Regions from separate parts of the Pedobacter sp. PACM 27299 genome, predicted to be linked through region 3. Evidence: riboswitches for the same ligand, from Rfam matches in the RefSeq annotation. Region 3 holds a riboswitch; each other region holds the start of a gene.
What was found. Region 3 has a riboswitch for S-adenosylmethionine ahead of metH (methionine synthase). Riboswitches for the same ligand answer to the same signal wherever they lie in the genome.
Positions count from the first base shown of each region.

Region 1 (10,819 bases), 740 kb from region 3:
ACAGCCGGTACGAAATATTCGGCTGGAAGGAATGGAGCTTAGCCATACGCTAAGGACTTTCATGGAAACCAAAGAACCCTTACTACGCAGCGACTGGACGATTTATCGTGGCGGAGCCGTAGTGATGGAAGGTGCAGAAAACTGTGTCATCAGCAATTGCTTTTTCAATTCAGTTGGTGGAAATGCTGTTTTTATGAGCAATTATAACAGAAATAATGTGGTCACAGGCTGTCATATTCTTAATGCAGGTGCCAGTGGGGTTTGTTTTGTGGGTGATCCAGCTGCAGTGCGTTCTCCAAGTTTTGAATATGGACAGTTCGTTCCTTTAAAGGATATGGACCTGGAGAAAGGACCTAAAACGAATAATTATCCGGCGAATTGCAGTGTTGAAAATACTTTAATGCAAGGACTAGGCAGCGTAGAAAAACAGGTTGCCGGTGTAGAAATTTCTATGTCGATGGACATAAAAGTAAGCCACAATACCATTTATGATGTGCCCAGAGCGGGAATAAACATCAGCGAAGGCACCTGGGGCGGACACTTGATTGCCTATAATGATGTGTACGATACCGTATTGGAATCAGGAGATCATGGCGCTTTTAATTCCTGGGGCAGAGATCGTTTCTGGCACCCGGATTATGCTTCGATGGCCGAAATTGCTAAAAATAACCCCGAACTGATTAAGGCTGATGTGATCAAACCGATCGTCATTCATGACAATCGGTTCCGCTGTGACCATGGCTGGGATATTGACCTGGACGATGGTTCTGGTAACTACCATATTTATAACAATGTTTGTCTGAATGGCGGACTAAAACTTAGAGAAGGTTTTTTCAGAACCGTAGAAAACAATGTGATCCTCAACAACTCATTTCACCCTCATGTCTGGTTTAAAAATAGCGGAGATGTTTTTAAACACAACGTAGTGATGCGTCCTTATTATCCGATCCGGGTGGAAGATTGGGGTAAAGAAGTGGACTACAATCTTTTTCCTGATCAGGATGCGCTGCTGCAAGCTCAAAAAGCAGGCACAGATGTGCATTCGATATTCGGAGATCCTCAGTTTATCCATCCTGAAAAAGGAGATTATCGTGTAAAAGCCAGTTCTCCTGCCTTGAAAGTAGGCTTTAAGAATTTTTCAACAGACCAGTTTGGGGTAACTAGCGCCAGCTTAAAGGCATTGGTTCGTCCGGTAAAGCTCCCGGTAATCGTTTCCGATGGGAAGTCTGATGAGGTAGTATATTATCACTTCCTTGGCGCAAAGGTGAAAAATCTAAATACACTGGGAGAACGTTCTGCCACAGGCATGGCTACTGAAACAGGTGTGTTAATCCTGGAAGTCCCAGAGAAAAGTATTTTGCATGGCTTACTGCAGGAAAATGATGTGCTGCTGATGTGCAGTAATCAGCAAATTAGTAACTGGAATGAGCTGGCTAAGGTACAGGGAGGTTTTAAAGCTGGACAAAAAGTACCCATCTCGATTTTTAGAAATCAGAGTTTAAAGAAAATGGAGGTCCTGATCAAATAGTGTCTGATGAATAATGAGCAGCTGCTGATGCTGCTCATTAAAAAAATGGTAACATTATGATACTGTTTTGAGGATAATGAATGGGTTTCTTTAAGTTTGAATGTTTAACCAAGCCAATAACTGGATCCTATGTCAGATTTTCGTCTAGAAGTATTCTATACCGTAGCCAAACGTCTTAGCTTTACTAAAGCCGCTGAAAGCTTATTTATTACCCAGCCGGCTGTGACAAAACATATCCATGAATTGGAGCATCAGTATAATAATAAGTTATTTATCCGCAAAGGAAATCGGATTGAGCTGACACCTGCTGGTGAATTGTTATTGCAGCATGCAGAAGAATTATTTGCGATTTATAGAATCATCGATTTTGAGATGAATGCCTTGGTAGACAAGAAAGAAGGGCTCTTAAACCTGGGTGCCAGTACCACGATCGCGCATTATGTAGCCGCTCCGCTGCTTGCCGGTTTTAGAAAGAAATTTCCCGACATTCGTTTGAACCTGATCAATGGGAATACAGAACAGATTGAAAAAGCCCTGATTGACAGAGCAATTGATCTGGGGATCGTAGAGGGCAAATCTAAAAACCAGGAAATCAGTTATACGGAATTTATTAAGGATGAAATTGTGCTGGTCTGCGGAAAAGATCATCCATTGGCAAAGAAAGACCAGCTGAGTCCAGAAACACTCAAAGATTATGCTTTTGTGCTTCGGGAACAGGGATCTGGAACGAGAGAAGTGCTCAGCCATGCGCTAAAATCCATAGGCTTAAAAATGTCCGATCTAAAAGTCGAAATCCAGTTGGGCAGTACTGAAAGCATGAAATCGTATTTAATGAACTCTTCTTGTTTGGCCTTTATCTCTATTCATGCCCTTAGTAAAGAACTTCAGAATGGTAGTCTGACTGTGATTGATGTCAGCGGATTGAGTATTGAACGTTATTTCTACTTCATTCATCTTCAAGGAAAACTGGATGGATTATCTGAAGTGTTCTTGCGTCATGTTCAATTGATGTATAACTTAAAGTAATATCGGATCAGGTTTTTGTATTTGACCAGTCTTCCCATTCTTCTCAATTTTGTAAGACAAAAGAAGAGAAATTATGGAACTGAGCGAGCGAAAACGGAAGGTTATTTTTATCACAGCGGCATTGTTTTGTCTGCTGCCATTTATGTCTGCCCCATTGGCCTTATTATTAGGTTTGGTGATCGCGCAGCTGATGAAACATCCGTTTCAGGAACTCAACCACAAAGCGACCAATCTCTTATTGAAAGTATCTGTGGTTGGTCTCGGTTTTGGAATGAACGTATTTGCCGCTATGAAAGCTGGAAAAGAAGGGGTATTGTTTACCATCGCCTCCATTGCAGGGGTGCTGATGCTTGGCTATTTCCTAGGCAAAATCTTCAAAATTGAACGTAAAACTTCTTACCTGATCTCTGCCGGAACTGCGATTTGTGGTGGCAGTGCGATTGCCGCATTGTCGCCGGTAATGAAAGCAGAAGAAAAAGATATCTCTGTTTCTTTAGGAATCGTCTTTATTCTGAACTCTGTAGCCTTATTCCTTTTTCCCATGATTGGACATGCCCTTGATTTAACGCAAAGCCAGTTCGGAATGTGGTGCGCCATTGCCATTCATGATACGAGTTCAGTAGTGGGCGCGGCCAGTAAATATGGGGAAGAAGCATTAAAAATTGCGACAACAGTAAAATTAGCCCGTGCGCTATGGATTGTTCCACTGGCATTTGGAACGGCTTTTCTCTTTAAAAGCGACCGCTGTAAAGTGCAGCTGCCTTATTTTATCGGCCTGTTTATCCTGGCGATGCTGGCCAACACCTTCCTGCCTTTTGTAAGCGTATTATCACCTTATGTGGTGAGTATTGCTAAAGCCGGATTGATACTGACACTGTTTCTGATCGGCTCCGGGTTGTCCTTTAAAGTAGTGCGGGTGGTGGGTATCAAGCCATTTTTGCAAGGACTGATTTTATGGGCAGCGATTTCTGGCGCTTCCCTCTGGGCGATTATGACTTTAATTTAAAACTCCGCCATTTTATTTCATTAAAATGAGAATAGATCCTCTGCTTTTCACGATTTTTGAAGACACACCAACCTCATCGTTATGACAAAACAAGATTATATCCATATTTACGAAAGAGATCTTCAAAGATTGATTACGGAAATGGAAGCTTATGGCCAGCAAGAAGAAATTTGGTTAACAGCTCCGGGGATCAGCAATACTGCCGGCCACCTGACACAGCACCTGATTGGGAATTTAAGAACCTTCGTTTGCCTGCCAATGGGTGGTTTTCCTTATGAACGCGATCGCGAGGCTGAATTTAAAGCGGTCAGGTTTACTTACGAAGCATTACTAAAAGAGCTTTACGCTTTAAAAGCAGATGTAAAGACAAGTATTGAAAAGCTTGAAGACCTGGATGCGGCTTATCCAATTGAAGTAAAAGAAGTATATGAAGGCCAAACGAACGATTTTATGTTGTGTCATTTATTAGCTCATTTGGCCTACCATACTGGTCAGATCAATTACCACAGGAGATTGCTGACCAAATAAATTGTTTCCTGTATTTATTCCAGCTCAAAAATAGCCTGGATTTCAACAGCTGAATTCATTGGGAGAGAGGAAGCGCCAACAGTAGCCCTGGTGTGCATTCCGCTCTCTCCAAGTATTTCTACGAGTAGATTTGAAGCTTCATTCATTAATACGGCGTGCTTGGTATAGCCAGCTGCAGTGTAGAAAAATCCGGTTAATTGTACCGCTTGTTTCACCTGGTCTAAATTGCCGCCAGCCGCTTGTTTTAAAACCGCAAGTACGTTTAAAAGCGTTTGTCGTGTCGCCAGTTTAGCCTGTTCTTCTGTAACCTCAGTACCCACCATTCCTGGATGATCTACTTTCCCTGCATTTAAAGCAATCTGGTTAATGAAAACCTGTTTGCCGGAAATGCGGAAAGGCTTGTAATTTCCAACGGGTGCAGGAGCTTCGGGTAAAGTGATATTCAATGCTTTCAATCGCGCTTCAATTTTACTTATTGTAGCTGTTACTGTGATCGTACTGCTGCCAGTATTGGAATGGGGATTGTTTGTATTTGCAGTGCTTATGGAAGGCATTGGCGCACTTTCTTTAGTTGCCTGGTAACCTTTAGCGGCCTTCGCCAGGGCGTAGCCTTGAAGTGCTGCCAGGTGTAATTCAGCTGCTGAAGGTCTGGTCACCGCATTTGCACCCGCTAATGAAGTCGCACCAAATGCCGTGTTTCCCTGTGGGATGGTTTTGTCAATTTCCTGATTTCCCATGATACCGGTAGGAACGATCACCATGCCGTGTACGGCAAGCGTACTCCAGAATGATAAAATCGCAGCCTCGCGTCCATCACCGCTTCCTGCCGACATAAACACGGTTGCAGGTTTACCTTCCAGCTTACGGGCAGTCCAGATGCCTACACTCTGGTCCAGAAAATACCGCATATCTGCCGACATATTTCCAAAATGAACCGCAGAGCCAAAAGCAATCCCATCATAATCTGGTAATTCATCAATTGCAGCATAAGGAACGTTAGCAAATGCTTGTTTATTCTCATTGGCCAGAGGTTTAATTCTTGGCACCTGCTTCAATACCGCAGTTGCACCTGGAAATTTTTCTATGCCGGCAGCCATCGCTTCGGCCATTTTATAGGTTCCACCACTTTCTGTATTGAAAAGTATCAGAACTTTTAGAGCTGTAGGTTTTGTGTTCATTTTACGCTGGGCTTTTAGAGATACGGTGCTCAACAGGCATAATCCGACTAACAAACCTGTTTTTACACGTATTGAATTTATAAAATTCATTGAATATTGATTTAAAGATGTAATAAGAACACAAAGGTCGCTAAAGCTGCTTGTCTTTAAATGTCTATATTTGCCAATAACATGTCATTTTACGACACATGAATAAAGCAAGATTTTGTCATTTAACCGTTGATTCGGTAAAAAAGGAAGCCTATGTATGGCATGAAGCAGATTGGAAGTTTTCTGACGACTGGCATGCCCATCAAATGGGGCAGTTGATTTTTGTAGAAAAGGGACTTCAATACCTACATACGGCAGAAAGAACCTATTTATTGCCTAGTCAGCATTGCGCCTGGATTCCTCCCGGATTGGCGCACCGGACTTCCAGCCCCTTGAATCAGGTATACCTGCGCTGTATCTTTTTAAATAAAACCAGCGACAGCCCCTTTTTTAAGGAATTGAATATTTTTCATACTTCTAAGGTGCTGCGGGAGATGATCCTGTTTACAGAACAATGGTCGAGACTGGAAGAAGAAGAACCCCTGGAACAAGATTTTATAAAGGCGCTGATTGGCATTTTACCACTTACTTTCAACGCCGCTTTGCCATTGGTACTTCCGGTACCCAGAGATCCCAGGATCACTAAAATGGTAGATTACCTTGCGGAATGTGTAGATAATGGAGGTGTTCTGGTCAATGAACTCAAAATTCCTGATGTCGCTGCAAAGTTTAACCTCTCTGCAAGAACAATGGAAAGGTTGTTTAAACAGGATATTGGCATCACCGTGGCCGGATACCTCAAATTGTATAAAATGATCAAGGCTGTAGAATTACTTTCTATCTCTGGAGAAACGGTGAAGGGAGTATCGATGAAAGTCGGATATGATAGTGTATCTACTTTTAGCAATACCTTTCAGCAGGTGTTAGGACTTCGGCCGCATGAGATGATGGTGCCTTAATAGAGGCCATTAAAAAATGAAAGGCTCATCAGTGTTTACTGTGAGCCTTTATATAAAGGGGGCATTAATAGCATGTGGAAATAAAGGGTAACTTATACTTTAGAAGGATCATAATGTAATCCCGGCGATAACCAGTATAAAAGCACCATTCTGGAATACCTGTAATTGAATGGGGAGAATAAGAATACACCCACCAATAAGATGGCCACATAGTACCACAGGTTCTCATAAGTTAAAGGCAGGCCTAAAACATAAGCTGCAACACTTATAGAGATCATTTGCGCTACGTTCATCGCATAACTCACAAACATTGCTACATAGAAATAGCCCGGTTCGCGCTCAAATTTTAAACCGCAGTGTGGGCAGAATTCATTCATTTTCTGTACTTTGAAACCGTAGGTCGCGCCTGTGAAAACATTACCTGTACGACATCTCGGGCATTTAGAATGGGTGATACCATACCATTGGGAAACATGTGGTGTGTGATTTAACTGGTCCGTACTGCTCATATCTTGTGTTTTATTTATCTTGTTTTCTAAATTTATCTGGGGTTGAACCCACGTGTTTTTTAAAGAATTTTATGAAGTAAGAGGGATCACTAAAAGCGAGCTTATCTGATATTTCTGCAATGGAAAGCTCCATATTGATCAGTAATCGCTTGGCTTCTAAAATCACCCGATCCCGGATGAGCTGACCTGCAGAGATGCCCAAAAGATCATTGCATAGCGCATTTAGATGATTTGGAGTGATGTATAACAGCGCTGCATATTGTTTAGGAAACCTCAATTCTATAAAATTGGTTTCAATTAATCTTTTAAAACTCTTCAGCAGCGTCTGGTTGTAAGAATTGGTTTGCGGCTGCTGTTTCAAACTCAATCCTCTCGATACCTGAATAAAAATATTCAGCATCAAAAGCCTTACCAGATCGGCATCAAAGGGCCTGGCTTCTTTTCCTTCATGCAGGATTTCTTCAAAAAGGGAAACCACTTTTTCCATCGTCAATTCTGGCAATACCAATACTGCATCACCGGAATGCTCGTCAAAGAAGCTGAAATTCTCCAAGTATAGCGGATTGTATAAAAACGACTTGAAGTAATTTTCAGAGAAGTTGATGATATATCCTTCCACTTCCGATTCAAAAGCCCAGCTGTGCACCTGTCCGGGAGTCATAAAATAGATCATGCCTGGTAATACAGGGTAATTTTTGAAATCTATCGTCTGGCTGCCGCTTCCTTTTGTGAAGCAGACCATGTGGTAAAAGGAGTGGCGATGCGCCGAATGTAAGTGTAAGTACTGCTTAGAATAATGGCCAAACCTGCTCACTAGGATACCCGCATTTTTGTATTCTTCAAAAGTACTGATGTCATAAACAGGGATGTCATTCTTCATATACAAAGATACTGCTTAAGCTGGATTTTTAAGCGGTACTAATTCTTCATAAAATGGTACTTTTTACTGATTGTGATTTATGTGTTTTGCAGATAATGCCCGCATTAGCCTTTTATGTCGGCTGGTTGTGGTGTTTTTGAATCGGTAGTACTTTTTTTAAAGACCCAGTATTTTTGCAGGGTATAATTGAAACCCAGGGAAACGAGGATGTCTACCATGATCCTGGTTATTTTATAATCCAGGCGCAATAGGTTGCTGAAAAGATAAGTTCCTGAAGATTTCAGGAGAATACTTCCGGCAACTACAAATACAAATTTGACCAGCTGGCTGCCAACCGGCAACTGTGGGGATTTATTCGCATTGAAGGTCCAGTAACGGTTGATGGAAAAATTAACGATGGCGCCAATGACGCCACCAATAGCGATGGAAATGGTATAATGAATGTGCAGGAATTCTGTACAGGCGATCATGATCAGGTAGTCGATAATACCACCTGAGAAAGCGGAAACCTGTGCCTTTGCAAAAACGTATACAGATTTCTTAATGCTCATTAACGCGCCTTTTGTTGTTTTGCTTCACGCTCTGCATTGTCCCTGATGTCGCCCAGTTTCAATAGTTTCCTTGTGTCCAGGAAATTGATAATGAATAGTACCAAACAGATTCCAGTAGCAAAATATTCAATTAAATGACCAAAAATAACTTCTAAAATAATGATAATGGCAAGAATAATTCTGATCTCAGTAGGACCTACAATCCCTGCATCAATGCTGTAAATGTCAGTAATTTTATAACGAAGCTGAGAAATGATCATCGCCCAGCCATATAAGGCTACAAATATAAAAGCAATTAGTTCATACTCATTTCGGGCATAAACCAGGTAGCCTAAGCCAATCAGAACGGTACTCGCCCAGTCCATAATGATGTCTAATGAAAAACCATACCATTTACGGGGTGTATTTCTATAATAAGCCATTCTTCCATCCAGGGAATCACCAAACCAATTGATCGCTAAACCTAAGGGGCCTAATAATAAATAGTCTCTGCTGATGTAATTACCCATGATAAAACCTGCTAATACAATTACAGAACCGGTAGTACCGATAAATGTCAGCATGTCTGAACTGATGAAACTAGGGATACGTTTTACCAGCCAGGAAATTGTGCTTTGCTCTATACCGCTTAAAATATTGGTTCTTTTTCTATCCTGGAATATTCTTTTTAAAATGCTGTTGTCGCCAGTTACTTGATGCGCCTCTTCTCTCAATTTATTTTCTTCCATTCAGGTTGTGTAATTATACTCTTGTAGTATATGCTGCAAAAATATGGAATTGAAACTTCAATTGAAGGGAAATTCCGTTATTTATTAGGGATTATTAGCAATTATATGACCGAAATTCAAAAATGAATAATTTATTTAAAAAAGACTATTGATTTAGTAGACTTTATTGTATCTTTGCTGATAGTAAAGTTCATTCATTTATTTACTTATCCAGAAAGACTGAGGGAAAGGCCCTGTGATGTCTTAGCAACCTGTTATTTTAATAAGGTGCTAATTCCTGTCCGCCATTTGGCGGAAGAGATAAGTTGTTAGAAAACCTGTATTTGGATTTTCTGGTAAACTCATCCATGCCTTATTCTTGTAAACTGATTAAGTAGATTTTTTTAAATCTATTAAAGCAATTCACATGAGAATTTATTTAGACAATGCCGCAACCACACCGTTAAACAGAGAAGTATTCCTGGCAATGGAGCCCTATTTCTTTGAAAATTTTGGGAACCCATCCTCTTCGCATCACCATGGCAGGGGAGCGAAAGTAGCCATTGCCCATGCCCGGGGCATTATCGCAGACCTGCTCAATAGCAGTCCGGACCAGATCGTGTTTACTTCAGGAGGTTCCGAAGCGGATAATACGGCGATCCTTTCCGGGATTCGCAGCAATGGCATCCGACTTGCCATCACTTCTACTTTTGAGCACCATGCCGTACTGCATACCTTGCAAGCTTTAGAGAAAAGCGGAGAGATTAACCTGGTTTATCTTCAGCATGATGCAGCAGGTAATCTTTCTCTGCCTCATCTGGAAAAATTGCTGAGTACTAATGAAAAGGCATTTGTTTCTTTAATGCATGGAAATAATGAGATCGGAAACCTAAATGATATTTCCGAAATCGGAGAACTCTGTAAAAGATATGGCGCAGTTTTTCATTCGGATACCGTACAGTCTATGGGACAGTACCGTTACGATACCCCTGATTTGAACGTAGATTTTCTGGTGGGTTCTGCACATAAATTCCATGGTCCGAAAGGCGTTGGCTTTTTATACAGGAGTACCAAACAGAGGCTTTATCCTTTGATTAACGGGGGGGCTCAGGAACAAAAGCAACGTGCAGGTACAGAAAATGTGACCGGCATTGTTGGATTGGCAAAAGCATTGGAAATCAGTTATAGAAACCGGGATGTTGCTCAGCGGCATTTGATCCAATTAAAAGAACGCCTGATCTATAAGCTAAAAGACAGGATTGTTGGAGTAACTTTTAATGGGAATTCTGCAAATACTATGCTCAGTTTAAATAGTGTGCTAAGTGTTTCTTTGCCTGATCCGCAGAATGGAATTGACCTTTTAAATTATCTGGATCAACAGCAGATTTCAGTTTCTGGCGGCAGTGCCTGTAATAGTCATTCTGGTGCAGGTTCTCATGTGCTTACTGCTTTGGGACCTCAGTTTGGCAGATCAACAGTTCGTTTTTCTTTTAGCCGATACAATACCGAGGAAGAGATTGATTATGCCCTGGAGAAACTGGCGAAATGTTATGTGGGGACAGGGAAAGGGGTTTATACAGCAGAATTTTCGCTTTAGACCGTATTTACGTATAAGCTTTATACTGTGTTTGCGTATCAATTGTACTAGCAAACCTGCATCGGATGATCTGTTATTGATGCTATGCAGGTTTGCTGATTATAAATATACTTGGTTGGCTGAATAAACTGATCTTATCTTCTCGTTTTCTTCAATTCGATGACGGTAATTTCCGGCCAGATGCCTACTCTTCCTGAGAAACCAAGAAAGCCAAAACCTCTGTTGATATTCAGGTACCTGCCATTTGCACTGGTAATACCTGCCCAATGCGCATAGCGATATTTTACAGGACTCCACTTGATGCCAAAGGCTTCGATTCC
Region 1 is NZ_CP012996.1:1,335,842-1,346,660, forward strand. Features, by position in the region: gene AQ505_RS05685 (right-handed parallel beta-helix repeat-containing protein) at 1-1,528, shown strand, start outside; gene AQ505_RS05690 (LysR family transcriptional regulator) at 1,658-2,554, shown strand; gene AQ505_RS05695 (YeiH family protein) at 2,628-3,560, shown strand; gene AQ505_RS05700 (DinB family protein) at 3,642-4,088, shown strand; gene wrbA (NAD(P)H:quinone oxidoreductase) at 4,103-5,356, opposite strand; gene AQ505_RS05710 (AraC family transcriptional regulator) at 5,455-6,255, shown strand; gene AQ505_RS05715 (DUF983 domain-containing protein) at 6,348-6,764, opposite strand; gene AQ505_RS05720 (AraC family transcriptional regulator) at 6,775-7,644, opposite strand; gene AQ505_RS05725 (GtrA family protein) at 7,749-8,195, opposite strand; gene AQ505_RS05730 (CDP-alcohol phosphatidyltransferase family protein) at 8,195-8,923, opposite strand; SAM riboswitch class I at 9,127-9,230, shown strand; gene AQ505_RS05735 (cysteine desulfurase family protein) at 9,330-10,499, shown strand; gene AQ505_RS05740 (metallophosphoesterase) at 10,634-10,819, opposite strand, start outside.
Region 1: another riboswitch for S-adenosylmethionine. It lies ahead of AQ505_RS05735 (cysteine desulfurase family protein); the one in region 3 lies ahead of metH (methionine synthase).

Region 2 (10,819 bases), 1.6 Mb from region 3:
GAAGGTGGAAGATACGGTGTGCCGAGCAGCAGAAGTCAGGCTAATATCAACTTTGGTATCCAGAATATTGTAGAAGCAAAAGTTTTGGTGCCTAATGATACTACCGGAAAAGGAGAGAAGAAAGTGCCAATCATCAGTAATCTAAGCATTACCAGTTCTTATGACTTATTGAGACCTAGTTTTAAGTTAGCTGATTTTAGTGTAAATGGAAGTACTCCATTTTCCGATAAATTCCAGGTCAACTATAACGCGGTATTAAACCCTTATCAGGTCGGAAATGTGATTGATAGTGTAACAAAACAAGTTATAGGAAAAAAAGTGATTGATCGTTATACCTGGCAAAAAGGGCAATTGCCGCGTGTCACCAGTTTTGGTTTCTCTTTTGATTATAGCTTAAATCCAGAAGCATTAAAGCGGAAAAATGCAAATGAGCAGAACATCAGAAATGAAGCGATTCAGAAAGCAATGACTCCAGAACAAGCCGAAGCATTGGCGAAAGTTAGTAGAGACCCAAATGCATTTGTTGATTTTAACATTCCATGGAACTTTGCTTTCAGGTATAGTTTCAACTACTTGACTGATCCAAACGGTTTAAATAGTCGAATTTCCAATAGTTTAACCTTTAATGGGGATGCCAATATCACGCCAAAATGGAAAGTAACTTTTGATTCAGGATGGAACTTTGAAACCAATAGTTTCTCCATTACCAGGTTTGGAATTTACCGCGATTTACATTGCTGGGACATGAGCTTCAGCTGGATTCCTTTCGGAACACAGCAGATGTATTCCGTAGACATTAAGGTAAAAGCTTCGGTATTACAGGATCTGAAGCTGAGTAAAAGAAAGAACTACTACACGAGATACTAAAACAAATTTTATGCTGGCAGAAATTATTACCATAGGCGATGAAATCCTTATCGGACAAATCGTGGATACGAATTCCGCCTGGATGGCCAAACGGTTGAACCAGATTGGGATGAAAGTGAAACAGATCACTTCCGTTTCCGATGATGCCGATCATATTATGGAGGCACTCCGATTGGCAGAAAGCAGGGCTGATGTGATCTTAATGACGGGCGGATTAGGTCCAACAAAAGACGACATCACCAAGGTAACCCTGGCTAAATATTTCAATATGGGCTTCCGCAGAGATGAAGAAACCCTAAACCATGTCACCGAAATTTTTGCAGGTTTAAACCGTCCGATGATCGACCTCAACAGAACGCAGGCTGATGTTCCGGAAGGTTGTACGGTGATCAAGAATAAAAACGGAACTGCACCTTGTATGTGGTTCGAACAGCATGGAAAGATAATTGTATCGATGCCAGGCGTTCCTTTTGAAATGATGTACCTGATGGATGATGAGATCATCCCAAGGATTAAGGCTGCATTTAAATTGCCGGTCATTTACCATAAAACCATACTCACTTCCAATATCGGGGAATCCTTCCTCGCTATGGAAATCGAAGACATAGAAAACAGTTTGCCACCAAGTATCAAACTTGCCTACCTGCCAAAACTCGGACAGGTGCGTTTGCGCTTAAGTACCATAGGTGAAGAAGAAGCGCCACTGAAAGCAGCCGTGGATTTTTATGCCCAGCAGATCATCGCCAGGATAAAGCAACATGTGGTGGCTGAAGAAGATATTGCTTTAGAAAAGGCGATTCTGAACTTTATGGAGCAAAGAAATCTAAGCCTTTCTACTGCCGAAAGTTGTACCGGAGGATATATCGCACACCTGATTACCCAGCATCCAGGCTGCTCTTCTGTCTACGAAGGCGGAGCGGTGACTTATTCTTATGACCTCAAAATGTCTCTTTTGGGTGTTAAAGCAGAGACATTGGCTAAATACGGTGCGGTAAGCGAAGAAACTGTAAAAGAGATGGCAATAGGTGCCCTTCAAAATTTTAAAACAGACTATGCGGTCGCCGTTAGCGGGATCGCCGGACCAGATGGAGGAATGCCGGATAAACCGGTGGGAACTGTCTGGATTGCAGTCGCTCATGCCAAAGGTGTAGTGTCTAAAGTTTTTAGCTTTGGCAACAAAAGAACACAGAATATTGAGCGATCCGCGGCCGCAGCTTTATCAATGATTTTGAATGAACTCAGGCAACATGAGGATTAAGTGTCCGAAATACTTTACTTTTGTACCTGTTACCAATTAGAAAATAAAAAATGGCTCAATACGAATTATTGTTACCTAAAATGGGGGAGAGCGTTGCGGAAGCAACCATTATCAAATGGCTTAAACAACCAGGAGATATGATAGAATTGGACGATACAATTTTGGAAATAGCTACAGATAAGGTGGATTCTGAAGTTCCATCACCAATCGCCGGTAAGTTAGTTAAGCAGTTATTTAAAGAAGATGAGGTAGTTCAGGTAGGTGCAGTTATTGCAATTATCGAAACAGATGCTGATGCAGCGGTTACACCAGCTGTAGAAAATGCAGTAGAAACTGTGGTGCCGCAGGAACAGGCTGAAGCAGTTTTACCAGGAATTCCAGGTACCGAGCAGTTGTTGTCAAATGATAACACTGAGGGAGCTTCTAAGCAGGGCTCAGATCGTTTTTATTCACCATTGGTGAAGAACATCGCCGCTCAGGAAAATATTGAATTGTCGGAGCTTGACAGCATCTCAGGAACTGGAGCAGAAGGACGATTAACAAAAGACGATCTTTTAAACTATATACAGCAAAAGACAGGTGGCACACAGAAAGCAGAATCAGCACCTGTAACCACAGCAGCAGCGAGTCAGCCGGCAATAAGCAGTCTAAAAGCAGCACCGGCAGTTAGTGTGAGTGGTGGTGATGAAATCATTGAAATGGACAGGATGCGCAGGCTGATTGCCGATCACATGGTGATGTCTGTTCAGAATGCACCTCACGTGACCTCTTTCGTAGAAGCTGATGTGACCAATATGGTGATGTGGCGCGAAAAGGTGAAACGTAACTTTGAGAAACGTGAAAACGAAAAGATCACTTTTACACCGATCTTTATTGAAGCGGTAACCAAAGCCATTAAAGATTTCCCAATGATCAATGTTTCTGTAAATGGAACACAGATCATCAAGAAAAGAGACATCAATATTGGTATGGCAGCAGCATTGCCTAGTGGCAACCTGATTGTACCGGTGATTAAAAACGCAGACCAGATGAACCTTTTAGGTTTAACAAAATCTGTCAATGACCTGGCGGTACGTGCACGTAATTCGAAATTAAAACCAGACGAAACTCAAGGTGGTACCTTCACCCTGACCAACGTAGGGTCTTTTGGAAATGTGATGGGAACGCCAATTATCAATCAGCCACAGGTCGCAATTTTAGCGGTAGGTGCCATTAAAAAGAAACCAGCAGTATTGGAAACAGAATATGGTGATGTGATTGCGATCCGTCACATGATGTTCCTTTCTCTTTCTTACGACCATAGGGTGGTAGATGGTTCATTAGGTGGATCATTTGTACGCCGCGTGGCAGATTACCTGGAAAACTGGGACGTCAACAGAGAAATTTAAGGCAGTCGCAGGATATAGATCCTAATGATTTTTACCCTGCTGATTCAAAATATGATCAACTAAAAAGGCCCCGGAATTTCCGGGGCCTTTTTACGATCAAAACAAAAAAACTATTAGTTAAAAAACACTTCCTCTTCGGTCACAGTTTGAATCTGTTGTTCCGTATAGGTATACCTTCCGGTATGGGCAATAAATACATCCTTTTGCTCCAATAAACTGCGGTTTTCCAATAAGGTTTTCAAGCTGATGCTGCCGATTACATATTTGTAATCCTGACGCGAAAAGCGTTCTACGATATTTTCTACCTGTAATTGAGCTAGCGTATCCTCATTTGAATAACGCAGATATACTTCGATGTTAACGCTATCAGTATGGATCAAACCATTTTGCTGATGGTACTTTTTATACTCATAACGGTAATCATATCTTAAGGCAGCAATGTCGGAAAGTACGGCAGCACCTGTTGGGTGGCCACCTGCGCCTTTACCGAAAAAGAACTGCTTATCAGCAAAAGCTGCCTGAACAGTAACGCCATTGTATTCATTTTCTACGTTGAAAAGGAAATCGTCAGATTTCACAAACTTAGGGAGTACATAGGTCACCACTTGTTTGCTGCTGATCTTTCGTGCCGTAGGAACCAGTTTAATCTTGAAGTTTTTCTCTTTTGCATACCTGATGTCATCATCATTCAGGTTTTGAATGCCGATGTTCAGAATGTCTGCCGGATCTACAAACAAACCATAAGCATGCGCGGTAGCAATGGCCAGTTTGAATTTCGGATCGTAACCACCCACATCCATAATCGGATCAGTCTCGGCAAAACCAAGGTCTTGTGCCTGCTTTAAGGCCACACCATATTCCATGTTTTCATTGAAAATCTTAGAAAGAATATAGTTCGAAGAGCCATTAAAGATACCGCTGATGCCATGCAGTAATTCGTTGTTATAGTACTCTTCCAGGTTTCTGATGATGGGAATACTGCCGCATACTGCACCTTCATATAATAAAGATACGCCATGTTTTTCCTGCAGTTCCACCAGCTCAGCAAGGTGATTGGCAATCATTTTTTTATTGGCGGAAACTACATTTTTACCACTAATCAATGCGCGTTTGGTAATGTTATAAGCGGCATCTGCATCATCAATCAATTCTACAATGGTATTGATTTCTTTGTTATTTAGGATTTCGTCGTGATCGGTAGTGAAAAGGTATGCGTCTAAGCTGCGTTTCTTTTCTGGATTTTTGATGGCGATTTTAATGATTTCCAGGTTGAGGTCCTGACCACGGATAATATCGTGTAATCCCTGACCTACCACTCCAAATCCAAATAATCCAATTTTAAGTTTCTTGCTCATCTAAGTACTATGCTGTTTTATGTAATTTAATTATTTTCTTGTTTGTGCTTTCTTTTAGGAAATTCCCGATCACATTGGTGAGTACATCTGTCTCAATCAGGAATCCATCATGACCATAGGCAGAGTTGACACTGAAAAATTCTGCATCAGGAATGTGTTTGCTCAGGAACTGCTGTTCAGATATTGGGAACAGTACATCGTTTTCTATACCGATCACCAGGGAATTGGCTTTAATAGATGCCAGCGCATCGATAATGCTGCATCTGTTTCTACCTACATTATGACTGTCCATCGCTTTGCTCAGGTACCAGTAACTATAAGCGTTGAAGCGTTTGCACAGCTTTTCGCCCTGGTAGTTTTGGTAAGAAGAAGCGCGGAAGGATCCTGTTTTTTCATTCACACTTTCGAGTTGAGTGGCGGTATAGGCATCATAGCTTCGGTAAGATAATAAAGCGATGCTGCGTGCGGTTTTTAAACCTTTTAATCCACCATCTGGTTGGTTGGCGTAGAAAGACCTGTCGGAGCTAATGGCTAAACGCTGACTTTCATTGAAAGCGATTCCCCATGGGGAATGAACCGCGTTAGTGGCTACCAGAATTAGGTTTTGTATCGCTGTAGGATCTTCAATTGCCCATTCTACGGCTTGCTGACCACCTAATGATCCGCCAATCAGTACTTTAATCTCTTCTACACCCAGGTGTGCAGCCAATAAACGGTGTGCAGCCACCATATCACGGATGGTCACTTCCGGGAAGGCTAGGTAATAAGGCAATCCTGTAGTTGGATTTACACTTAATGGATTGGTGCTGCCATAATGGGAGCCCAATACATTGGCACATACGATAAAATGTTCTTCAGGATTGAACAGGTCATTATTGCCAAACAGTCCTTTCCACCAGTCCAGCACGTCTGCATTGGCTGTCAAAGCGTGACAGGCCCAGATCACATTGTCTTTCTTGGTATTTAATTTTCCATACGTTTGGTAAGCAAGCTCGATTTTGCGCAATTTCTTGCCATTTTCAAGTTTGAAAACTTTGGTGTGGGTATAGGTAGAGGTCGTACTCATGGTGATGTTTTGGTAGTAAGGTTATTATTTAGCGGAGATGCTGGCAATTGCCTGCTCAAAATCCGCTTTGATGTCGTCAATATGCTCGATGCCAACAGAAACCCGTAATAGGTTTGGTGTCACCCCTGCAGAAATCTGCTCTGATTCGCTCAGTTGCTGGTGTGTAGTGGCAGATGGCTGAATGATCAGTGTTTTTGCATCACCTACATTCGCTACATGGCTTACTAATTTCAAGGAATCTACCAATGCAGTAGCCTGGCTTTTCTCTCCATGAAGTTCAAAAGAAAGCACGGCGCCGAAACCATTTTGCAGGTATTTCTTTGCATTCGCATGGTAAGGGCTGCTTTCCAAACCTGGGTAGTTCACTTTTTTCACGGCTTCATGGTTTTCTAACCAGGTGGCTAATGCCAAAGCATTGTCTACATGACGCTGTACACGAAGCGAAAGTGTTTCTAATCCCTGTATCAATTGGAAAGAGTTGAAAGGGGAAAGGGCAGGGCCGAAATCTCTAAGGCCTTCTACACGGGCACGGATAGCGAACTGTATGTTGCCGAATGGGCCGCCGATGCCAAACACATCATTAAATACCAATCCATTGTATCCTTCTGAAGGCTCAGTGAATTGCTTGAATTTACCATTGCCCCAGTTGTAATTTCCACCGTCAACGATCACACCACCAATGCTGGTTCCATGTCCGCCAATCCATTTTGTAGCCGATTGAACCACCACATGCGCACCATGTTCCAATGGACGGAACAAATAACCTGCGGCACCAAAGGTATTGTCTACAATTAATGGAAGACCATGTTTGTTGGCAATGGCGGAGATTTTTTCAAAGTCAGCAATACTGAAAGATGGATTCCCAATGCTTTCTAAATAGATCGCTTTGGTATTTGCATCAATCTTCGTTTCGAAATCTGAAGCATCATCGCCATTGGCAAATTTCACTTCAATCCCTAAGCGTTTGAAAGCTACTTTAAACTGGTTGTAAGAACCACCATATAAATGTGAAGAAGAAACGAAGTTATCACCAGCTTCCAGAATATTGTTTAACGCGATAAATTGTGCTGCCATTCCCGAACCTACAGCCACTGCTGCTACACCGCCTTCTAATGCGGCCACACGTTTTTCAAAAACATCTGTGGTTGGGTTCATGATTCGGGTATATATGTTACCAAATTCTTTTAAGGCAAATAGGTTTGCACCATGTTCAGAATTCTTGAATCCATAAGAAGTAGTCTGGTATATAGGTACAGCTCTTGAACCTGTTGTAGGATCAACTTCCTGACCTGCGTGTATCTGAAGAGTTTCGAATTTATGGTTGGTTGACATATTTTATCGTTTAAAAGGTTGAAATTTAGTTTTAGGTTTTCCAATTCCTTAGGTTGAATCAAGATTGGATATAGGCGTATAGCGTACCTCAATGGAGGCCTTCCGGATGGATCAAGAATGCAAAAGGAAGTTTTTTAAATTTATCGCATGCAACAGCACATACAAACTGTACGCTGTTTACTACAATAATTAAAAGAATCTGATGTAATTTTAACTGTTTTCATTGTCTTAATTTATCTCTCCAGAAAGCACCATGCGAACCGGTCAGGAATTGGCACCTTCTCCATTTTGGGAGGGTTGCCAGTGGGTCAAAGAGCCTGTCTCTCGCCACTTCTTTATAAATCAAAACCCAGTTTTAAGAGGGTGATGACTTGAATAGCTTTCGCTAAGAATATTTCAAATGTAAAGATAATTGCAAAATAACCAAAATATAATTTTGATTATTTTGCAATTATCTGATATATAGCGGTATAAAATAAGTGTATGTTGCTTCTGGTTGTGGTTTTAATGGGGTTTTTAACCTAAAGCTTGTTTAAAATCTGCGATTAGGTCATCTATATGTTCCAGTCCAACGGAGATCCGAATTAAATTCTGTGGTGTCTTGGTGTCCGGACCTTCCACAGATGCGCGGTGTTCGATCAGGCTTTCTACACCACCCAAACTAGTGGCCTGTGCAAATAAATGTACGGTATTGACTACTCTGCGTGCCTCCTGGGCACCACCATGAACCAAAATTGACAGCATTCCTCCAAAACCGCTCATTTGTTGTTTTGCGATTTCATGCTGAGGATGTGCAGGTAATCCAGGATAAAATACGGCCTCCACCTTTGGATGTTTTTCCAGATATAGCGCCAATGCCATTCCGTTTTCGCAATGACCACGCATGCGGTAAGCAAGGGTTTTTAGGCTTCTTAATAGTAAGAAGGAATCGAAAGGGGAAGGTACAGCGCCACCAATCTGCTGGATGTTTCTTATTTTTCCCCAGAATGGCGTTATTTTGGCGGTGATTAAAGCACCACCCAATACGTCACTATGCCCACCAATATATTTGGTAGAAGAATGCATCACGATATCCGCACCCAGTTCAATCGGCTTTTGTAAACATGGCGAAGCAAATGTGCTGTCGCAAGCCAATAACAGGTCATGCTTTTTTGCGATTTCGGAAATCGCCGCCAAATCAGTTATTTTTAACAGGGGGTTAGAAGGTGTTTCCACCCAGATCATCACCGTGTTTTCTTTAATGTAAGCAGCAATCCCTGCAAGATCGGTCAGGTCTATGAAATCTATGGTTAAGGTGTCTGCAAAAATAGATTGCAGCTGTTTTTTGAATCCCCAATACATATCGTCAGGGGCAATGATATGGCTTCCAGGGGCCAAGGCCTGAAAAAGAGACATCCCTGCAGTATTTCCTGAAGAAAACGCGCAGGCATCTGCACCATTTTCTAAATCTCTCAATACTTTCTCTAAAGCAGAGCGGTTCGGGTTGCTGACACGGCTATAGATGTGTCCGCCAGAATAGCCACCATCTTCATCTCTGAAAAACGTTGTGGACAAATTAATAGGCGGTGTGACATCGCCAGTAGCGGATTTATACAAATTTCCGGAATGTATAGCTAAAGTTTCTGGTTTCATTTTCAGGTGGATAAATAGTTAATCTGGGAGCTGAACCCCACAATGCTAAAGGTAAAAATTATTCTGTTGAAGTTTTGGCAAGATTTATGTAATTGAAACAGCATTGTGACTTAATATGGTAAAAAGTACATTTTTGTCAGCAGGCTCACAAACAAAGAAAAATTAAACAAATAAAAAAACAGATTGATATGAAAAGAATATTCCTGATCGCAGCCATTTTATGCAGTTCATTAATGGTATTGCAAAGTTGTTCTCCAAAAGGTGGCTCAGGTACCGAAGTGGTGAAGAGAGGTGATGTAACTGGTACTTGGGTATTAAATGACATCACTTATGAAGGTATTCCTCAGGCATCTGTAAAATCATTATTTGGTGAAGCAGCTCCAAATTGCTTTGTTGGTGGTACCTGGAGATTAACGAACAGCGGTAACGGCAGCTATAGCTTACCAGGCGGCGGCAATTGTGCAGCAAGAACACAGTCTATTTATTGGTCGGCAAGTGTACCAGATCAGACTTTTCAGTTTAAGAAAATATATGAAGGCGATAAAGCTAAAAACGTAACTGAAGGTTACCGTTTGGTGATGTCTACTTCTTCAAAGGAATCATTGGTGATCAAATCACCAGTAGAATATGGCAATGCCACAGCTTATATCGTTTTACATTTCGCGAAAGCTGCAAAATAATTTTTGGTTAAATTTGGTTTAGGTGAAGGGACTCGTGGTTGGGTCCCTTTTTTTGTGCTTAAAAAAGCCTAATTTTGCGGCATTAAGGGAATACTATGATGTCAGACCTGATTATACTTTGTATAGTCTCTTTTTTTGCCGGTTTTATTGATGCAATTGTTGGGGGTGGTGGATTACTGCAAACTCCGGCAATTATGATTGTGTTGCCCCAGTATTCGGTGGCCACACTTTTTGGAACCACCAAAATCCCTTCGCTGTCCGGAACTGCTTTTGCCGCCTGGAAGTATTCACAAAATGTAAAACTGAATTGGCCGCTGCTGATTTACATTGCAGTCGCCGCATTTATCGGAGCAGTATTGGGTGCTCATAGCATCACCCTGATCGACAATACGGTGATCAAACCCATCGTTTTTGCCATTCTTATCCTTGTTGCCGTTTATACTTGTTTCAATAAAAAATTTGGTGTCCATCAGGAAAAGGAACATACAGTGCTTCAGCAGGTCCTGATCGGCTTGCTTTTTGGTTTTACCATCGGTTTTTATGATGGCTTAATCGGTCCGGGAACAGGCACATTTTTCATTTTGGCCTTCATCGCCTTAATGGGCTATGATTTCCTGCATGCGAGTGCGAGTGCAAAGCTGATCAATATGGCTACCAATATTGCAGCGATCTGTTATTTCGGCAGCACCGGACACATCCTTTATGAATTTGCCATTCCGATGGCTTTCTGCAATGTAGGCGGTTCTTTTCTGGGTACTAAACTCGCCCTGTTAAAAGGCAATAAATTTATACGCATCTTTTTTTTACTAGTAGTGTTCGGGACGATCCTGAGGTTTGCTTATGATATTTTTATCAAAGCATAATTGTTGTTTTATGGCGCTGAGGAAGGTTTTCTTTTCCCGCCCAATTGATATTTAATGAAGAAGAATAAAGTTTTTGTGTTTGGGATTTTGATTTTTGGCTTGTTAATCGCTGTTTTCGCCTTTGGCTTGTCGACCATCAAAACTGATGTGGCAGTGAGAAGACCGGTTAATTTCCCGGCAATTGTGCAGCAAGGGCCTGCGTTGACAGTAGAAGGGGTAACCCTCGGACAAAAGTTATTTGATGATGCCTTGCTTTCTAAGAATGGCAAGGTAGCCTGTGCTTCCTGTCATAATCAAACAGACGGTTATGCGAGTAAAGGGATAAAAATCAATCCTGGGGTCAATGAAAATATCCATGGCACAAAGAATACGCCTGCT
Region 2 is NZ_CP012996.1:2,202,110-2,212,928, forward strand. Features, by position in the region: gene AQ505_RS09215 (putative LPS assembly protein LptD) at 1-867, shown strand, start outside; gene AQ505_RS09220 (competence/damage-inducible protein A) at 878-2,125, shown strand; gene AQ505_RS09225 (dihydrolipoamide acetyltransferase family protein) at 2,176-3,513, shown strand; gene AQ505_RS09230 (homoserine dehydrogenase) at 3,627-4,868, opposite strand; gene AQ505_RS09235 (homoserine O-acetyltransferase family protein) at 4,876-5,934, opposite strand; gene AQ505_RS09240 (O-acetylhomoserine aminocarboxypropyltransferase/cysteine synthase family protein) at 5,959-7,266, opposite strand; SAM riboswitch class I at 7,497-7,610, opposite strand; gene AQ505_RS09245 (trans-sulfuration enzyme family protein) at 7,783-8,898, opposite strand; gene AQ505_RS09250 (lipocalin family protein) at 9,087-9,578, shown strand; gene AQ505_RS09255 (sulfite exporter TauE/SafE family protein) at 9,674-10,441, shown strand; gene AQ505_RS09260 (cytochrome-c peroxidase) at 10,496-10,819, shown strand, end outside.
Region 2: another riboswitch for S-adenosylmethionine. It lies ahead of AQ505_RS09240 (O-acetylhomoserine aminocarboxypropyltransferase/cysteine synthase family protein); the one in region 3 lies ahead of metH (methionine synthase).

Region 3 (10,819 bases):
AGATAAACCTATTAAAAGAAATGGCTATCAACAATTGTTGATAGCCATTTCTTTTAGATCATAAAATAATACTATTGAACAGAAAAACAAGCTACAATAGTGTTGCTGTTTGCCAGCGCATTTGGGTTAGAAACAATAATACCATACTCTCCTACATCCATTGGATCTAATCTCAATACATAAGAACTGTCTTTGTATTTTTTCGATTGATACTTAATATAGTTCTGATTGTTGGTAGAAGCTCCAGAAAAAGTACCTGCAGAAACCAGTTCCGACTTGCGGTTTTTCTTACTGGCTTCGAACTTCACCACACTGATAATTGACAAAGGATCTGATTTGTTATCAAAACTTTTAACTACAAAAGTTAAAGGATCACCAGCTTTCATTAACACAGGGGAAGAACCTCCTTCAATGACCATTTTAGATTTCACTTTACCAATCCCAACCAGGTATACTGAAGCTCCCGCTTTAGTTTGGATCTTTACACTTTGCTTTTCCAATGGGGTCGCTACATTTTCAGCGGAAACACTTACCGCTTCACCAATGTATTCAGGTTCATCTACATTAACGGTGGTTTGACCAAAGGCCGTCATTCCTACAGCACATAGGATTGAGAATAAAAAAGAGCATTTTTTCATCATTTGTTTTTAGTTTGTTTTAGTAGTTATGGCCTCCAAAATACATAGAATTAATTAATTTAACAATAAGCATATCATGTTAATCGTGATAGATGAGCTTAAATAATTCGGTGTATTTATATTAGGAAGCCACAGACATTCAGAATTTTATTCCGAACAGCCTCAAAATACTCCCTGCTATTGCAATATTATATGCTTTAACTGCTGTTTTTTTGGAAATGATTTTTCTTTGTTGCACTTTTGCAGAGCTTATAGAGAAAGACGGAGGGATTAGACCCTGCGATGTCTTAGCAACCTGTGCTTACAAGGTGCTACATTCTACCGGAACCGGACCATCGGTACCCGAAAGATAAGTTAAAGTCGACCCGATACCGGACTTTTCAATAAGCATTTTAACTGTGTGTAAAACCGTAACCGACAGGACATTCCTAACCGGTGATCTTTTACCCAGGCCTTACCCGGAGATATAAAAAAATGGACATTAGAGCAGAGTTAGAGAAACGCATATTAATTATTGACGGAGCCATGGGTACCATGATCCAGCGTTATATCCTGACAGAAGAAGATTTTAGAGGCGAAAGATTTAAAGATCACCCTTGTGATGTGAAAGGCAATAACGATTTGCTAAACCTTACCCGTCCTGATATTATCAAAGCAATACACACCGAATACCTGAAAGCCGGTGCAGATATTATTGAAACCAATACCTTTAGTACACAGCGCATATCCCTGGCAGATTACCAGATGGAGGAGCTGGACTATGAAATGAGTTTTGCCGGTGCAAAAGTAGCACGTGAGGCAGTAGACGAATTCATGGCTGCCAACCCGGATCGCAGGTCCTTCGTTGCAGGTGCTGTAGGCCCAACCAATAGAACTCTTTCCCTTTCACCAGATGTAAACGACCCTGGATACAGGGCCTTGACTTTTGATGAACTCGTATCCGCTTATGATCAGCAAGTACGTGGATTGGTAGACGGTGGTTCGGATGTCTTGTTAATTGAGACTATTTTCGATACACTGAATGCCAAGGCCGCAATCTTTTCGATCAAAAAATACGAGAAAGAAATCGGCAAAAAGATTGAGATCATGATCTCTGGAACCATTACCGATGCTTCGGGAAGAACTTTATCCGGACAAACGGTAGAAGCCTTCCTGAATTCTGTGATTCATGCCGACCCGATCAGCATCGGTTTCAACTGTGCTTTAGGCGCCAAAGACATGAGGCCGCACATTGAAGAACTGTCTGCAAAAGCCACTTGTTACGTTTCTGCCTATCCAAATGCAGGATTACCTAACGAATTTGGTGCTTACGATGAAATGCCGCATGAAACCGCTCACCTCGTGGAAGATTTCATCCAGCATGGCTTTGTAAATATTGTAGGTGGCTGCTGCGGAACAACACCGGAACACATCGCCTGTATCGCTGCAAAAGCGAAAAAGGTGACACCAAGAAAAATCCCTACCGTCCCTCCATATTTGCGTTTAAGCGGATTAGAAGCGGTTACCGTTACCCCGGAAAGTATTTTCGTGAACATCGGGGAACGTACCAATATCACCGGATCCCCAAAATTCTCTAAGCTGATTTTAGGAGGTGATTATGAAGCCGCACTAACTGTTGCCCGTCAGCAGGTAGAAGGTGGTGCACAAATCATCGACGTCAACATGGATGAAGGCATGCTGGACGGTGAAGCGGCAATGGTAAAATTCCTGAACCTGATTGCTTCAGAGCCGGATATTTCCAAACTGCCCATCATGGTCGATTCCTCAAAATGGTCGGTCATTGAAGCCGGTTTGAAATGTTTGCAGGGAAAAGGAATTGTGAACTCCATCTCTCTGAAAGAAGGACCGGAAAAATTTATTGAAAGTGCTAAAAAGATCATGAATTATGGCGCAGCCGTAGTCGTGATGGCATTTGACGAATATGGACAAGCTGATAACTTTGAACGTAGAAAAGAAATCTGTAAACGTTCTTACGATATATTAGTAGACGAAGTCGGTTTCCCAGCGCAAGACATCATATTTGACCCAAATATCCTAACCGTGGCAACCGGTTTGGAAGAACATAACAACTATGCCGTAGATTTCATCAATGCGACACGCTGGATTAAAGAAAACCTGCCTCATGCTAAAGTGAGCGGCGGGGTATCTAACATTTCCTTCTCTTTCCGTGGAAACAATACCGTAAGGGAAGCAATGCACTCTGCCTTCCTTTACCATGCCATTAAAGCTGGTCTGGACATGGGGATTGTAAACGCAGGGATGCTGGAAGTCTACCAGGAAATTCCACCAGCATTATTAGAACGTGTGGAAGACGTCCTGCTGAACCGCAGAGAGGACGCCACAGAACGCCTGGTAGAGTTTGCTGAAACCATCAAATCTAAAGGTAAAGAGATCGTTAGGGATGAAGAATGGAGAAAAACCAGCGTAGAAGAACGACTTTCTCATTCTTTGGTGAAAGGAATTATTGAATACCTGGATGCCGACGTAGAGGAGGCCAGACAAAAATATCCAAAACCTATCCATGTGATCGAAGGTCCTTTAATGGACGGAATGAACATTGTTGGAGACCTTTTTGGCGCCGGAAAAATGTTCCTGCCACAGGTGGTAAAATCCGCCAGGGTAATGAAAAAGGCAGTAGCTTACCTCCTTCCCTTCATTGAACAGGAAAAACTGGACAATCCTGATGGAAACACCAGCTCTTCAGCAGGAAGAATCTTAATGGCCACTGTAAAAGGCGATGTGCATGATATCGGTAAGAACATTGTAGGCGTAGTATTGGCCTGTAATAACTTCGAAATTGTGGATATGGGCGTGATGGTTCCAGCACAAACCATCATTCAAAAAGCAAAAGAAATCAATGCCGACATTATCGGATTGAGTGGTTTAATTACCCCTTCCCTAGATGAAATGGTACATTTTGCCAAAGAAATGGAGCGTGAAGGATTTACCATTCCATTGATTATCGGCGGTGCAACCACCTCCAGAATCCATGCCGCAGTAAAAGTAGCGCCAAACTATTCAGGCCCTGCCATTCACGTATTAGATGCTTCCAGAAGCGTAACCGTGTGCAGTACCTTAATGAATCCCGAAACCAGAGGTGCCTATATTGATGGCATCAAACAGGAATACGATAAAGCCAGAGAAGCGCATTTAAACAAACGCTCCGATAAACGCTACAAAACGATAGAAGAAGCTAGAAAAGACCAGTTTCAAATCGACCTGGATCTGGTAGCCCCTGCCCCTGCATTTACCGGAACAAAGGTATTTGAAGATTATCCGCTGGAAGACCTGGTGCCTTATATCGACTGGACGCCATTCTTCCATACCTGGGAATTGCGCGGCAGTTACCCTAAAATCTTCAACGATAAAAGCGTTGGTGATGAAGCAAAAAAACTATTTGATGATGCGCAAGCCTTATTGAAACGCATTGTTGAGGAGAAACTATTGACCGCCAAAGGCGTAATCGGTTTCTGGCCGGCAAATACTGTTGGCGACGACATCATCCTGGATGTAGCAGGTAAAGAAGTGACCATTCACACCCTTCGCCAACAAGCGGAAAAAATGGCTGGAGAACCTTATTATGCACTTTCCGACTTTGTAGCGCCAAAAGAATCAGGTGTTGCAGATTACTTCGGAGGCTTTGCGGTCACCACAGGTATCGGCTGCGATGAACTGGTTGCAGAATTTGAAGCCAATTACGATGATTACAACAGCATCATGGCAAAAGCATTGGCGGACAGGCTTGCGGAAGCTTTCGCTGAAAGAATGCATGAGCTGGTGCGTAAAGATTACTGGGGCTACGCAAAAGATGAAAAGCTGAGCAACGAAGACCTCATTAAAGAAGAATACGCAGGGATTCGCCCGGCACCAGGCTATCCTGCCTGCCCGGAACATAGTGAAAAAGGAACACTTTTTGAATTGCTGGATGCCGAAAACAGAATCGGACTCCGCCTCACAGAAAGCTATGCCATGTACCCTACCGCAGCGGTAAGTGGTTTCTATTTCGCACACCCGCAATCCAGATATTTCGGATTGGGGAAAATTACCAAAGATCAGGTCGAAGAATATGCGACCAGAAAAGACATGCCTTTGGAAGAAGTGGAAAGATGGCTGAGCCCTAACCTGGCTTACTAAATAACAGATAACGAGACCTAACAAGCAATATTTAATGAAGATCGTAGACCATATCAGCAACGCAAAAGGAAAAACCCTTTTCTCATTTGAGCTCTTGCCACCTATAAAAGGACAAAGCATCAAAGGTATCTTTGACGCCATCGATCCTTTAATGGAATTCAACCCTCCTTTTATTGATGTGACCTACTTGAGAGAAGATTACATCTACAAACAACATGCAAATGGCCTGTTGGAAAAAGTCGCTTATCGGAAACGTCCGAGTACAGTGGCTACCTGTGCTGCGATTATGAACAAGTACAAAGTAGATGCGGTTCCCCATTTGATCTGTGGTGGTTTCACCAAGGATGAAACAGAGAACGCATTGATCGATCTTCAGTTTCTGGGCATTGATAATGTCCTGGTATTGCGCGGTGATGCCCGAAAAAGCGACAATGCTTTCATCCCAACACCAGATGGCCATGCCTATGCCTCAGAATTGTTACAACATGTAGTGGACATGAACAATGGCCGCTACCTGCATGATGATATGGAGAACTCTGAAAAGACGGATTTCTGTATCGGAGTAGCCGGATATCCGGAAAAACATTATGAGTCGCCAAACCTGGATACCGATTTTAAATATCTAAAACATAAGGTAGATCTGGGTGCTGATTTCATCGTTACCCAAATGTTTTTTGACAATAAAAAATACAAAGCACTGGTAGATAAATGTCGTGAAAACGGGATCAATGTCCCTATTATCCCGGGACTTAAACCAATTACCAGCAGCAAACAGCTGATCAGTTTACCAAAGATTTTCCATTTGGATATTCCTATTGAACTGAGCGAAGCAATCCAATCCTGCAAGTCTGAAAAAGACGTAAAAGAAGTAGGTATTGAATGGATGATCCATCAATGTAAAGAGCTGAAAGAAATGGGCGCACCAGTGCTTCACTTCTACACGATGGGGAACCCTGAGCCGACTAAAAAAATTGCCAACGCGGTGTTTTAGCCCTTCATGATAGCCGATAGGTATTTTTTGGAATACTCTTTGTACCTTTCGGCTATCATTAAAAACTTAAGGCTATGAAAAGAATCATCTTATTGGCAATTGTCATGACCAGTACTTTCGCTGCATGCACCACCTTAAAACCTGGAACAATAGGAAATGGTGGCCTGTCTGAATTGGGAGGAAGCTGGGAGTTGAATTACATTTCAGGCCCTAGAATCGCTTTCAACGGATTGTATCCAGCAAAGAAACCAAGCCTGACTTTTGACATTACCAACAAGAAAGTAAGCGGCAACACCAGTTGTAATTCTTTTTCCGGTGCTTTAGTGGCGGATGATACCACCATCAACTTCACCCATCCAATGGCCATGACAAAAATGGCCTGTCCCGGTGAAGGAGAGGCCATCTTTATGGAAATGTTAAGAAAAACCAGCAGTTATTCAGTGAGCGACAGCACCCTGAATTTCATGATGGGAGACATCGCCATTATGCGTTTTCATAAAAAGTAGTCAGGTAGTTCTTAAATGAACTATAGTCCGTATCCATTTTTTCTGCATGTTTAGTTTTTAAATCCAGTTCCTGTACCGCAGCAGGAATTTTGATCTTTGCAGCCAGTTCTGCTGGAAATACATCTGGAAATTTACAGGCATGGGCAGTCGACAAAAATACACCCGCAGCGTTTTGCTCTGGGTTTTCTTTTTTATAGTCTGCTAAAGCTAAAGCTGCAATCGCAGTATGCGGACAAGCAATATAACCGTATTGGTCATAAATAGACTGAATCCCAGCCAATGTTTGCTCATCGGTATAGGTATAGCTTTTCAAAATCTGTTTCAAAGCTTCCAGGTCCTGGTTAAAAAGATCCATAATCCGCACCCAATTGCTTGGCGCCCCAACATCCATCGCATTCGCGTAAGTCTGTACAGATGGTTTAGTTTCATAAACTCCTGTTTTCAGGAAATGCGGAACAGTATCATTTACGTTTGTTGCCGCGATGAATTTTTTCACCGGCAAGCCCATTTTATAAGCCAGCAATCCCGCTGCAATATTTCCGAAATTTCCGCTGGGCACAGAGAAAATCACTTCCTTTTTACCCGCTCTGCGCAATCTCGCCCAGGCATTGAAATAATAAAAAGTTTGTGGAATCAATCTGGCAATATTGATCGAATTTGCAGAGGTTAAGCGAAGTTTTTCGTTCAATTCAGCATCGGCAAATGCCTGTTTCACTAAATGCTGACAATCATCAAAGGTCCCCTCCACCTCTATCGCATGGATGTTATGTCCATTGGTGCAAAGCTGTAATTCCTGGATCTCACTTACTTTTCCTTTTGGATAAAGAATGGTGACCCTGGTATTGGGCACCCCAAGAAAACCTAGTGCTACTGCGCCTCCCGTATCGCCGGAAGTAGCCACCAATACATCTAATAATTGCTCCCCATCTTTTAAGAAATAGGCCATGATTCTGCTCATGAAACGGGCGCCGAAATCTTTAAACGCCAATGAAGGGCCATGAAACAGTTCTAATACGTAGGTATCTGCTTCCAATTCTACTACAGGAGCATCAAAACTGATGGTTTCTTCCACAATTTTCTTTAAATCATCTAAAGGAATTGCCCCATCCAACAAAGTTGAAGCCACTTTAAAAGCGATCTCCGGCATACTGTATTTATGGATATTTTCAATGAATTCCTGATCTAACAAAGGAACATTTACCGGCATATATAAGCCTTTATCCAAAGGCATGCTGTTAAAAACAGCCGTTGGAAAGTCAACGTTTAGTTCGTGGTTATTTGTACTGTATAATTTCATGTGGATTAATCTAAAATAACAGGGCCTTTTTGATTTACGGAGGATACAAAAGAAAGACTGTTGATGCCAATTCCTTTTAAATGCTGCTGTAGTTTATGGGTGATGGCGTTTGCAGTGGCTTCGTCTTTTGTTAAGGCAAAAACAGATGGGCCAGAACCAGAAATTCCAAATCCGATTGCCCCGGTTTTTAAAGCCAGCGACCTCATCTTGTAGAAATCCGGAATCAGGATAGAACGGGTCGGTTCTACCAGAATATCCGTCATACTGCGCCCAATCAGGTCATGGTCTTTTAAAAACAAACCACTCACCAAACCTGCTACATTTCCCCATTGCGTTACGGCATCTTTCAATAATACTTTGGAACGGATCATTTGTCGGGCATCTTTGGTGGGTACATCCACTTCCGGATATACAATGGCCGCATATAAATCTTCAGGGTGCGGCAAGCTGATGATGTCTAAAGGCTCATAACTTCTGATCAGCACAAAACCGCCTAATAAAGCCGGAGCTACATTATCGGCATGGCCATAACCGCAAGCCAGTTCCTCGCCTTTCATCGCAAAAGGCACCAATTCTTTATTGGTCAATAAACGATCAAATAAGTTGTTTACCGCGAACAATCCGGCTACCGTACTGGCAGAGCTGGAACCCAATCCACTGCCAATCGGCATTTTCTTGTGCAGTTCAATTTCTATCCCGGTATCCGGTTTTCCGATATGGTTTAAATAATGCTGCACACTTGCACTTACCGTATTTTTCTTCGGATCAAGCGGCAAACGCCCATCATCACCAGTGATTTTGGAAATGGTAATTCCAGAACCACCTGTCAATTTCATGATGACCTCATCACCGGGTTCATTCACGGCAAAACCCAAAACATCATAACCACACACCACATTGGCTACTGTAGCCGGGGCAAAAACTTTTATAGATTCTCTCATCGTTTACCAACGTTTATAATATCAGCGAAAACACCTGCAGCAGTCACTTCGGCACCTGCACCTGGGCCTTTAACTACCAATGGACGATCTTTATAACGGTCCGTAGTAAATGAAATGATATTGTCACTGCCAGACAACATGTAAAAAGGGTGGCTGTCATCTACCATTTGCAAGGTGATTTCCACTTTTCCCTCTTCCAGTTTCCCGATATAACGCAGCACTTTTTTATCCGCTGCGGCTTGTTTTTTTAACTTTTCAAAATACTCGGTGTTGTTTTCCAGTTCATGGTAAAAATCAGCAACAGTTGCTGCTGCCAGGCAAGCCGGAGGCAACATACTTTCGATCGTAATGTCCGATTCTTCCAATGGATAACCGGCATCACGGGCCAGAATCAACATTTTACGCATAAAATCTTTTCCGTTCAAATCGTCTCTAGGATCTGGTTCAGTATAGCCTTTATCCTGTGCTTCTTTCACTACCTCATGGAACAATTTATCGCCAGTGTAATTGTTGAATATATAAGAGATGGTTCCTGATAAGATGGCTTCTATGCGGTGAATCTGGTCGCCGCTCATCATCAGATCTTTTAAAGTACGGATGATTGGCAGGCCTGCACCCACATTAGTTTCATAATGAAAATCTACGCCATAAGTCCTTGCTGCCTGTTTAAATGCGGCATATTGCTCATAATCTGCTGAATTACCAATCTTATTACAAGTCACCACAGAAATGCTCGATTGCAGCACATCCTTATAAAACTGAATTGGATTATGACTGGCAGTATTGTCTACAAACACACAATTTGGCAGGTTCATCGCTTTCATCTTTTTGATGAAAAGTGGTAAATCTGCTGGCTCTCCCTCACTTTCCAGTACTTCTTCCCAATTGCTCAAAGCAATTCCATCAACATTGAGGTACATTTTACGGGTATTACAAACGCCCATTACCTTTACCTGAAGGTCATTATTGGTGGCCAGAAAATTCATTTGCGCTTCCAGCTGTGTAAATAAGGTCTTGCCAATATTCCCTGTTCCCAGACAAAAGATAGGCAGTGTTCTTTTCAGATTCGCATAGAAAGCATCATGCACCGCATTTACAGCTTTCGACAAATCCGGTTTAGAGATGATCACAGAGATATTGTACTCCGAAGAACCCTGTGCAATTGCCCTGACATTGACCCCGTTTCTACCTAAAGCATGGAACAGCTTTCCTGACATTCCAGGCGTCCGTTTCATGTTTTCACCAACAATAGCTAAGGCGGCCAAACCATTTTCTACTTCCGGATATTCCAGTTTTCTTGCTTGTAATTCCAGTTCAAACTCCTTATTGATCAACGCCAAAGCTTTCAAAGCGTCACCTGGTTTTACCGCGAAAGTGATGCTATGCTCAGAAGAAGACTGTGTAATGAGAATCACATTGATCTGTTCACGGGAAAGTAAAGAGAACAACCGACCGCTGAAACCTGCTTTTCCAACCATTCCACTACCAGAAAGATTCAATACACTGATTTCATCAATAGAAGAGATCCCTTTGATCGGCAATTTTGAACTTCCCGCACCATGCTTGATATAAGTGCCCGGAAAATCGACATTGAATGTATTTTTGATCACAATAGGAATGCGCTTCAAAAACGCAGGGATCATCGTAGGCGGATATATCACTTTAGCGCCAAAATAAGAAAGCTCCATGGCTTCGGTATAGCTCAATTCTGCAAGGGAGAAGGCCTTTTTCACCATTCTTGGATCGGCAGTCATCATTCCGTCCACATCTGTCCAGACCTGAATTTCGGATGCATTCAGTGCAGAACCCCAGATAGCGGCGGTATAGTCACTTCCGCCCCTTCCTAAAGTAGTGATTCTTCCCTCATCATTACTGGCAATAAAACCAGTTACGAATAATAATTTATCGGCATTTGACTCATAGAAATCTTTGATTAAAGTTTCTGTGAGGTAGGTATTCACCTTCGCTTGTCCGAAGTTCTGGTCTGTTTTGATCAGTTCAGAACCATCAACATATAAGGCATCCGGAAAAGTTTGTTTGGCAATATGGCTTACCATCACTGCCGAGCAACGCTCTCCGTAACTCAATATTAAGTCTTTCGTTTGCAGGCTCAGTTCTCTCAGGTTATAGACCGATTGCAAAATATCTTCCAGCTCATTAAAATAGATTTTTAGCTTGGTGAGTACCGGATTCTGTGCGCTTGCTGGCAATAAGGCACGGATCACTTCAAAATGTTTCTTTTCAATAGCACTCAATTCCTCCCCATAAATCTTCCCTTTTCCTGCGTTTTCTGCCATTTCGACCAGGGCGTT
Region 3 is NZ_CP012996.1:599,464-610,282, reverse strand. Features, by position in the region: gene AQ505_RS02560 (hypothetical protein) at 72-641, opposite strand; SAM riboswitch class I at 885-994, shown strand; gene metH (methionine synthase) at 1,113-4,772, shown strand; gene AQ505_RS02550 (methylenetetrahydrofolate reductase) at 4,807-5,763, shown strand; gene AQ505_RS02545 (META domain-containing protein) at 5,838-6,269, shown strand; gene thrC (threonine synthase) at 6,247-7,566, opposite strand; gene AQ505_RS02535 (homoserine kinase) at 7,572-8,507, opposite strand; gene thrA (bifunctional aspartate kinase/homoserine dehydrogenase I) at 8,504-10,819, opposite strand, start outside.